One region of the Peribacillus sp. B-H-3 genome, then DNA from elsewhere that is predicted to be linked to it. Evidence: riboswitches for the same ligand, from Rfam matches in the RefSeq annotation. Region 1 holds a riboswitch; each other region holds the start of a gene.
What was found. Region 1 has a riboswitch for cobalamin ahead of ACN6MY_RS01140 (ABC transporter substrate-binding protein). Riboswitches for the same ligand answer to the same signal wherever they lie in the genome.
Positions count from the first base shown of each region.

Region 2: another riboswitch for cobalamin. It lies ahead of metE (5-methyltetrahydropteroyltriglutamate--homocysteine S-methyltransferase); the one in region 1 lies ahead of ACN6MY_RS01140 (ABC transporter substrate-binding protein).
Region 3: another riboswitch for cobalamin. It lies ahead of ACN6MY_RS06780 (ribonucleoside-diphosphate reductase subunit alpha); the one in region 1 lies ahead of ACN6MY_RS01140 (ABC transporter substrate-binding protein).

Region 1 is NZ_CP183879.1:259,940-263,112, reverse strand. It holds gene ACN6MY_RS01150 (putative polysaccharide biosynthesis protein) at 1-756, shown strand, start outside; gene ACN6MY_RS01145 (DnaJ family domain-containing protein) at 885-1,253, shown strand; cobalamin riboswitch at 1,493-1,671, shown strand; gene ACN6MY_RS01140 (ABC transporter substrate-binding protein) at 1,795-2,745, shown strand; gene ACN6MY_RS01135 (FecCD family ABC transporter permease) at 2,708-3,173, shown strand, end outside.
Region 2 is NZ_CP183879.1:2,599,255-2,602,427, reverse strand. It holds gene metE (5-methyltetrahydropteroyltriglutamate--homocysteine S-methyltransferase) at 1-1,590, opposite strand, end outside; cobalamin riboswitch at 1,742-1,935, opposite strand; SAM riboswitch class I at 2,029-2,144, opposite strand; gene ahpF (alkyl hydroperoxide reductase subunit F) at 2,693-3,173, opposite strand, start outside.
Region 3 is NZ_CP183879.1:1,371,479-1,374,651, reverse strand. It holds gene ACN6MY_RS06785 (manganese-dependent inorganic pyrophosphatase) at 1-929, opposite strand, end outside; cobalamin riboswitch at 1,308-1,487, shown strand; gene ACN6MY_RS06780 (ribonucleoside-diphosphate reductase subunit alpha) at 1,617-3,173, shown strand, end outside.

The DNA.
Region 1 (3,173 bases):
GAAGCTGAAGACATTAATGGCGTGATTTCATATGCCCAGGTCCTTGTATTGCTTCCGGTTTCAATCACGACAGGTCTCAGTGTATCAATCATCCCGAATATGACGAAATCCTTTGTTTCCAAAAATTATAAATTGATGAGAAAGCAAATGAATCAGTCCTTCCTGGTGCTGATGACCATTATGCTGCCGGCAGCATTTGGGATGTTTGCTTTAGCAGAGCCTCTTTATTATATTATGTTTCCTAATGCAACTCCTGAAATGGGGGGAGGGCTCTTGAAGGTTTACGCTCCGGCAGGGCTCCTTATTGCCATTTATGGTGTTACAACATCCATTCTTCAGACAGTGAATCAGCAAAAAAAAGCAATCGCTGGTCTTGCAGCAGGTCTCATTGTTAAGCTGGCCTTGAACTTTATCCTGCCAAACTACTATCCTGAGTCCGGATTCATCATTGCAACATACTTTGGATATCTTACATCTCTGACTGTAAATATCATCGTTATAAATAGAAATATCGGCATCAATCTCAAAAATATAAAATTCAGGCTCATAAGTCTCATCGCTTCCACAGCCATTATGGTACTTGTCGTGTCAGCGCTGAAAAGCCTTTTGATAGCTTTGTTTTTTCCAAAAGCGACTTACGTGAATGAATTAATTGTTGTGATTATCGGAGTTCTTGCTGGCATACTGGCATTTGGCGGTGTGCTATATGCACTGAATTTTACCAGGATAAAAAAATATATTAAGATGAAACAATAGATGAAGGCGGCATACCCAATAAGGGTGCTGCTTTTTTTGACACAAAATTTTCAGATAATTCAGCGTTCCGGCAAGAAGGCGGGTGGTATAATTCAAGAGAGAAAGCAAGCCGAAATAGGAGGGATGACATGAATTCCAATAATGAAGGCCCAAGAGACTTAATGTCAGAGATTTTTAGAGAATATGAAAGAGATGAAGCCGGATTAAAATCAAACCCAGGATACGGAAAGCCTTTACCCAAAAAGCTTTTTACGGGAAATGTGTATGATAACTTCGTCAATACAGCAAAAAATGCAGGCTACCTGCCTCCCTGGGTAATGCTCCAGCAGGAAATAAGACATCTTCTGCAAGAAGCGGTTGAGCAAGATAAAGCCGACGTTCTTCTTGCTGCTATTAACGAAAAAATAAGAAAGTATAATAGTCAGTGCCCAGTCAGTATGCAGCGGGGACTGATTGAGAAGAACTCCATCAGGACACAGATAAAATCCTGGCTATAGAGAAGGACATGACCGGAAAGAGGGCGAGCAGCCAGATTTATTGGCAATCAATCTCTTTTTTTGTTTGGCGCTATTAGATGATTTCCTCTATTTTTAAACAGCGATTTCATGGCCGGATGATTGATGCAATCCCTTTCCCTGACTTCCGCTCTGTGAATTTTCTAAACATTTGCATGCATAAACAGCAAACATCTCTTTTTTTCAATATCGTTTGGTGTATAATCGATATGAACAAAATAAATGTGAAAACAGTACTGGGTGTCTTTCTTAAGACTTAAAAGGGAAGCTGGTGAAATGCCAGCGCGGTCCCGCCACTGTAAATGGGAGTAAGCAGCAATAGGCCACTGTACAAGCTACGGGAAGGTGCTGCAGACAATGACCATAAGCCAGGAGACCTGCCTGTAACTGTACACCAATAAACCCGCGAGGATGGGGAGGTGTGTGGCGGACAAGGTTAATATTTTGCCATGCAGCTATCTCCAATGATTATTGGAGTTTTTTTTGTTTTCGGGAAAAATGAAGAAAGCGGAGGTTGTGTAAAATGAAGAAAATCTTTTCACTGCTGTTTTTAATGACTCTGATTGGCATGCTTATGGGAGGGTGCGCCTCGGAACAGAAGAAAACGGGGGATTCAGGAGAAAGCAAAAATAAAACGGAGCAAACCGCAGTATTTCCGCTGAAGGTAAAAGATGCTTCCGGAAATGAAGTAAAGATTGAAAAAAAACCTAAGAGGATTGTTTCCATCATTCCGAGCAACACAGAGACCGCCTATGCTTTAGGCCTTGGCAAAGAGGTTGTGGGAGTCTCTGATTTTGATAACTATCCTAGTGATGTGAAGAATAAGGAAAAAATAGGCGGCATGGAATTCAACGTTGAAAAAATCCTTTCCTTGAAGCCGGATTTGGTGCTGACTCATGAATCTATTATAAAAAGTGCAGCTGACCTGCATAAACAGCTGCAGGATGCCGGAATTCCTGTTGTTGTGGTAAATGATGCCCAAAGCTTTGACAAAGTATATCAAAGCATCGAACTGATTGGTACGGCAACAGGGGAAAAGATCAAAGCGGATCAGCTTATTGACGGCATGAAGAAAAAAATAGCAGGGATAGAAAAAAAGGCGGAGGGCATTAAGGAGCAGAAGAAAGTTCTTTTTGAAGTGTCTCCTGCACCGGAAATCTATACAACAGGCAAAAATACTTTTATGGATGAAATGACAGGCATCATACATGCTAAAAATGCAGCCGGAGACCAAAATGGATGGGTTAAATTGGATCAGGAAGCTATGATTAAGCATAATCCGGACGTCATTATCACAACTTATGGCGGTAGCAAACAGGTCTTGGACAGAAAAGGCTGGCAGGATGTGAAAGCAGTTAAGAACAAACGGGTATTTGATGTGAATACAGATCTTTTGACACGTTCAGGCCCGCGCCTTGCTGAAGGAGTAGAGGAACTTGCAAAAACAGTCTATCCGGAAACGTTTAAAAAATAATCGGGGGCTTGCCTATGCCGCTGCAGCTGTTTTTTTAGTTTGGGCAGCCCTCATGGGTATTTCCATAGGCAGTGTTTCAGTTCCTTTTTTAAGCATTCTCCAAATCATCGGGAAGGGTGTATTTCACCTTCCCTTCGATTATACAGATTCCATGTACACGAATATAGTGTTGAACATAAGGCTTCCGCGCGTTATTTTAGCAGGGCTTGTCGGGGCTTCCCTAGCTGTTGCTGGTGCTTCATTTCAGGGGCTGCTGCGGAACCCGCTGGCTGATCCGTATACACTCGGTGTTTCGTCAGGCGCTTCTGCAGGTGCGGTCCTTACATTATTCTTTAACATTTCCATCCCTTTTTTAGGGTTGTTCACATTGCCGCTTGTCAGCATCGTATTTTCAATGATTACGATATTCATCGTGCTTTGGTTTTCGC
Region 2 (3,173 bases), 2.3 Mb from region 1:
ACCATAAATAACTGGAGGTTTTACACAACGAGATCCATAGGATTGAACCCATCCTAATGTGGTCATTTGAAATCCATCCAGTTTTTCACCAAAATACTCAACCATATCTGTACGTTCAAATTCACCATGGACAAAGACGTCTAATCCAATTTTTTCTTGGATGTTAATCCACCGATGAATTTCTTCTTTAATAAAGCTATCATATTGATGATTACTTATTTCCCCCTTCCGACACTGTAAACGGTGTTTTTTCACTGCTTGAGTTTGAGGAAAACTGCCAATCGTTGTGGTTGGCAGAAGAGGAAGTTGAAAAAACTTCTCTTGAATGATTTGGCGTTCCTGAAATGATGCCTTGCGTTCTATTTTTAATGTTTGTGACTTCGCCATGTTTTCGTTAACTTCCAGCCTATTTTTTGATGACAGCTCATTTAACAACAAGATCGCATTCTGACTGGATGAGATCTCTTCTTGGATACTGTCTTTTCCGTTTTGTATCCCTTTCATTAAAATATTCACTTCACTTAATTTCTCATCAGCAAATGATAAGGCTTCCTTCAATATCACTTCAAGACCTACTTCATTTTTCACTGTCACAGGTGTGTGCAGCAGGCTTGAAGATGGCTGTATAATCAACTGTTCTTTAGAAACATAGGACTCAATTTCTTTTAAAAGGGAAAATTTTTTATCAAGATCTGCACGCCAGATGTTTCGGCCATTGATGACTCCAGCTGCGAGTACCTTGTCTTTCGGGAAACCATACATCTGTATAGAAGTGAGATTCTGTCCATTGTCATGTACAAAATCAAGTCCAATTCCCTGAACAGGCAGGGAAATGACTTCTTCGTAATGGTCGATACCTTCAAAGTAGGTTTGTAAGATCACCCGTATATCAGGTGCTGCTTTATGTAATCTGGCATAAACATGATGAAATAACGCAACCTCTTCTTTAGATAGGGTCGTAGACAAAATAGGCTCATCGATTTGTATCCACTGTACACCTTCTTCTTGTAATTCACGGAGTACCTCCGAATAAAGGGGGATAAATGACTCAATGACCGTTTTAAACTCATCCTTGTTATAACCTTTTGAAAGTTTTACAAATGTAACAGGCCCTAGTATCACAGGTTTACCTTCAATATCTAATTTTTGTTTGGCTTCTCTATAGAAATGGAGAGGTCGATTATCAACAAGAGCAGGTACTGCATCTTCAAGCTCCGGAACAATATAGTGATAGTTGGTATTAAACCATTTGGTCATTTCAGAAGCAACGGCCTCTTTTGTCCCTCGTGCGATATCAAAGTATGTTTTAAGCGGTACTTTCCCCCCACTGTATTCAAATCGCTTGGGAACTAACCCGAACATCATAGCCGTATCGAGCACATGATCATACAGGCTAAAGTCACCAACAGGAATAAGATCAATGCCTTTTTCTTTTTGTTTACACAGATGGTTAAGACGAATACCCTCTATTTGTGCCAAGAAATCCTCTTGTTCGAGTTTCCCAGCCCAAAACCGTTCAATCACTCTTTTCCACTCCCTATTTTCACCGATTCTTGGATAACCTAAATTAGAACTTTTAACCTTGCTCATCTTTTAAACACAACTCCTTCTTATATGAATTTGACCTCAACTAAAAAAATCTCCCTATTAGTAGAAAAGGGAGATTTTTACGCATCGTTAACTAGAGTTGAGACCTTCTGGTTTTCTCAACACGTATAATCACTTCCCTATCGTCCGTAGAGTACAAGTGCATACAACAGGCAGGTTTCCTGACTTAGAATCATCGCTCTTATCACCTTCCCATTTCATTCCAGAAACAGTGGTAAACGGATAAGTCGCTCTCCTTTACAGTGGCGGGACCGTGCCGGAATTTCACCGGACTTCCCTTTTAAGCTGAGCAAGACTTTGCACAGCACCTGATGCATTCTTTATTAAGTTTTTATGGGAAAATAACGGAATCAAAATCCTGTAGTAAAAAATAAAAACCTTTTCATTTATAAATAGAGAGGCCTTATTTGCCAGTAACCTCTCTTATTTCTCAAAGCCTCAATCGCTTTGCAGGAACTAGCCCCTTCTCCAATAAGACAAATTGAATGGTTGCCTGGCTTCAAACGGGCCAGTCCCTCCACCTCTCTGAATAAGAGTTTAAACATCTTTTCGTCATCTAATTAATTAGAAATATTAGCATTGCAAAAAGATTCTGTCAAATTAAGATTGTATTTCCTCTTGGGGTACCGCCGACATTTTCAAATAATATGCAACTAACCTGCTAGTTTGGCTGAATAAACTCTTGTAAATATAATACCATAAAAAGTAAATTTAACCTCGTCCCATTTAAAAGACAACACTCTTTACGAAAAAGCCTATTTGAATGTTATTCAACAAAGCTAAAGTGTGCAGAATGCCAGGAAAATTTAAGGTGGAAAGTCGTTAAGCTCCCAATATGTAATTCAGTCTATATGGTGATAATGCTATATCGTTTTCTAGGGTTCCTAGAATAATAAACCCCTATCTGAGAGATAATATGCAACTGACATAATTTGCGTCCTATACAGGGATGATTAACCATCTCTGGGCTTTATCCCTTTTCTTTTACAGATTTATGCAGAGCATTCCATGAAGTTTACAGTATGCAAAAAAAAGAAAGCCGGTTGCTATCAAACAGATAGCGAAACGGCTTTCTTACATGTAATTAGTTGCGGATGAGGTAATCGAATGCGCCTAAAGCTGCAGTCGCACCTGATCCCATAGAAATAATAATCTGTTTATATGCACTATTTGTACAGTCGCCTGCAGCAAACACTCCATCTAGGTTTGTAGCACCTTGCTTATCAACAACAATTTCACCGAAGCGAGTGAGTTCAACGGCATCGCCTAGCCAGTCGGTATTTGGCACAAGGCCAATCTGAACAAACACACCTTCTAATTCAACCCGCTGAACGGTTCCTGTATCCCGCTCAATGTAGGAAATGCCGTTTACTTTATCAGTTCCGGTAATCTCTTTTGTTTGAACATTTTTTAGAACTGTTACATTAGGCAGGCTGTAAAGTCGTTCTTGCAGTACAGCATCAGCCTTCAGTTCTGGCATAAATTCAAGAACAGTTACATGTTTCACGATGCCTGCGAGGTCAATTGCCGCTTCAATGCCGGAATTTCCCCCGCCGATAACCGCC
Region 3 (3,173 bases), 1.1 Mb from region 1:
TTAGCAGTCAGAACTTCAGTCAATACCGGAACAATTTGCTTCTTGCGGGAAACTACTCCCTTTAAAACTGCCGTATTATTTGCAAGAGTTACATTGTAGGCTTTTTCAACAGATTCTGCTGAACGGCCCAGTGCAAGGCCAACAGAATCATTGTTCAGGATATCTGTAACCACAAACAGGAATAAATCCAGGCTGCGTTCTTCTATGACTTGAGAAATGGCTTTTTCAAGCTCATCCTGCTGTGATAGAACATCATTCGTATCCACAGCATTAACCTGGGCAATTACAGCTTTGACATTCCCCATCTGGAATTCCTTTGCATCCAGCGAAATAAGCTGTTCAATGGACTTATCACTTAAATCGGCTCCTGCCTTCAGCATGTCCAGACCGTATTTCTCTGCTTCAACTCCTGCAATTGCTGCTAATTCAAGTGCACAGGCAACATCCTGGTCCGTGCAGGTAGGTGATTTAAATAACAAAGTATCTGAAATGATCGCAGAAAGCATCAGACCGGCAATTTCCTTTGAAATGCTGACGCCGTTTTCTTTGTAAATCTTATTTAAGATCGTTGCTGTACAGCCAACAGGCTCAGCCCGATAATATAGCGGATCGCTTGTTTCAAAGTTTGCAATTCTGTGATGATCGATTACTTCCAGAATCCGTACTTTATTGATATCATCCGCACTTTGCTGGCGTTCATTATGGTCAACCAGAATGACAGTATCCGCTTCAGCTGAAACTCCCTCAACAAGACGCGGTGCATCCATATTAAAGTGGCTTAATGCAAATTGAGTTTCTCCGTTAATTTCACCAAGGCGGACGGGTTCTGCATTCATGCCCAGCTGTTTTTTCAGATCAGCATAAGCAATGGCTGAACAAATTGTATCTGTATCTGGATTTTTATGTCCGAACACTAATATTTTTTCCACGTTATTACTCCTTTTGTTCTTGATTGAATTTTAGCTCTTTCCCAAATTTGGTGCACAGCTTTTCCATCTATTTTATCACAACTTCATTGTCCTTTAATTATTAATTTTTTTCAAGTTTCCCCTTCTCTTTTTGACAGAAATTTGGCTGCTGCCATTTTCCTGCCAATGTTTTCGTAAACTTTGCTTTTATGGAACAAGATAGTTGATTTAACAATGAGATTGCCTCACAGAACTCAATAAAAACAGCTATCTTTAAGAAAACAGCCAAAATTAAAAAAACTTCTTATCATTTTCATAGTTGATATTTCCATAAAGTTAGCGTACGATTATATCAGTCAATATACTAGATATGGAACATGAACATATACATAAAACTATATATAGAACCGCAGCATAGGTGCCAGAAATGGCTGAAAAGGGAATCCGGTGTAAACCCGGAGCTGTCCCCGCAACTGTAAATGTGACGAAATGAGATTTCCACTGTATGTTTTCATACGGGAAGGACTCAGAGTAGGATGAACATAAGCCAGGAGACCTGCCTATTGCCTGCCAAGTTTCTTATTCTTCGGGGATTGAGGTGATGAAACGATGGGTTAAAAGCACCGTCTTCATTTTCTCTTTTATCACATCGTTTGATCCGCTCAATTCATGAGCGGATTTTTTTATATCCAAAAGGAGGAAAACAAGATGAAAGAGGCACTATCTGCTGAAGATCTATCCGTGCACGAGGAATACGAATTGAAAAAGGAGGCAGTCGCTTCCCTCGATGAAATTCTTCGTGATTTTCCTTTCCTGAAAACTGAGGACTTCAAAGAAAGGGTAACGGAAATCCTCTTTGGCCGAACCGGGATTTCCAAAGAACAAATCGCTAATTTCATCATTTTAGAAGGACTTTCCTTAATTTCAGAAATCGAACCTGACTGGACTTTTGTATGTGCAAGAGTGTACCTGAACTTCCTGCGCAGTGAGGCAGCTGCAAGCAGAAACTATAGTCCCGATGCACCTTATGGTTCTCTGTACAGCCTCATCAGCCATCTAAGCAGTCTGGGGATTTTCCACCCCTTGCTTATCGATTCATATTCAAAAGAAGAAATTACAGAGATTGGAAAGCTGCTGGATCCAGACAAGGATAAGCTGTTCACCTACATAGGATTGAGAACATTGTCTGACAGATACTTAGCAAAAGACTTTGACGGAAAAATTCAGGAGCTGCCACAGGAGCGCTTCTTAATTATTGCTATGACGATTATGGCAAATGAATCAAAAGAAAAAAGAATTGAATACGTGAAGGAAGCTTACTGGGCACTCAGCAATCTATTTATGACCGCTGCCACTCCTACTCTTGCAAATGCCGGAAAAAATTATGGACAGCTTTCAAGCTGCTTCATAGACACTGTTGAGGACAGCCTTCAAAGCATTTATGACAGCAACACCGATATTGCCAATGTATCTAAATCCGGCGGCGGCATTGGTGTTTATCTCGGTAAAATCAGGAGCAGAGGCAGCGCTATTAAGGGGTTTAAAGGAGTATCATCAGGTGTTATTCCCTGGATGAAGCAGCTTAATAACACTGCAGTAAGCGTAGATCAGCTCGGCCAGAGGAAGGGCGCCATTGCTGTATACCTTGATGTCTGGCATAAGGATATTTTCCCCTTTCTGGATTCCAAGCTTAACAATGGAGATGAACGCTACAGAACGCATGATTTATTCACTGGGATCTGTCTGCCGGATTTATTCATGGAACAAGTCGAATCCCGTTCCTCGTGGTTCCTTTTTGATCCGCATGAGGTCCGGACAGTTATGGGATTTTCCCTCGAAGATTTTTATGATGAACAGCGGGGCTCTGGAACCTTCCGGGAAAAATACAGACTCTGCATCGAGAACCCTGAACTCTCAAAAATCGAAATACCGGCAATTGAAATCATGAAAAGCATCATGAAAAGCCAGCTTGAAACAGGCACACCTTTCTTATTTTACCGTGACGAAGTGAACCGGAAAAATGCGAACTCACACGCCGGCATGATTTACTGCAGCAATCTTTGCTCGGAGATTGCCCAAAATCAGAGTGCCACAAGCATTCATGAGCAGTACACAGAAGATGGAAAAATCATCACAGTCAAAACGGCTGGAGACTTTGTGGTCTGCAATCTATCATCTATAAATCTGGCAAAGGCAGTAACAGGCAATGTGCTGGAAAGGCTGATTTCCATTCAGGTTCGTATGCTTGATAATGTAATAGATTTA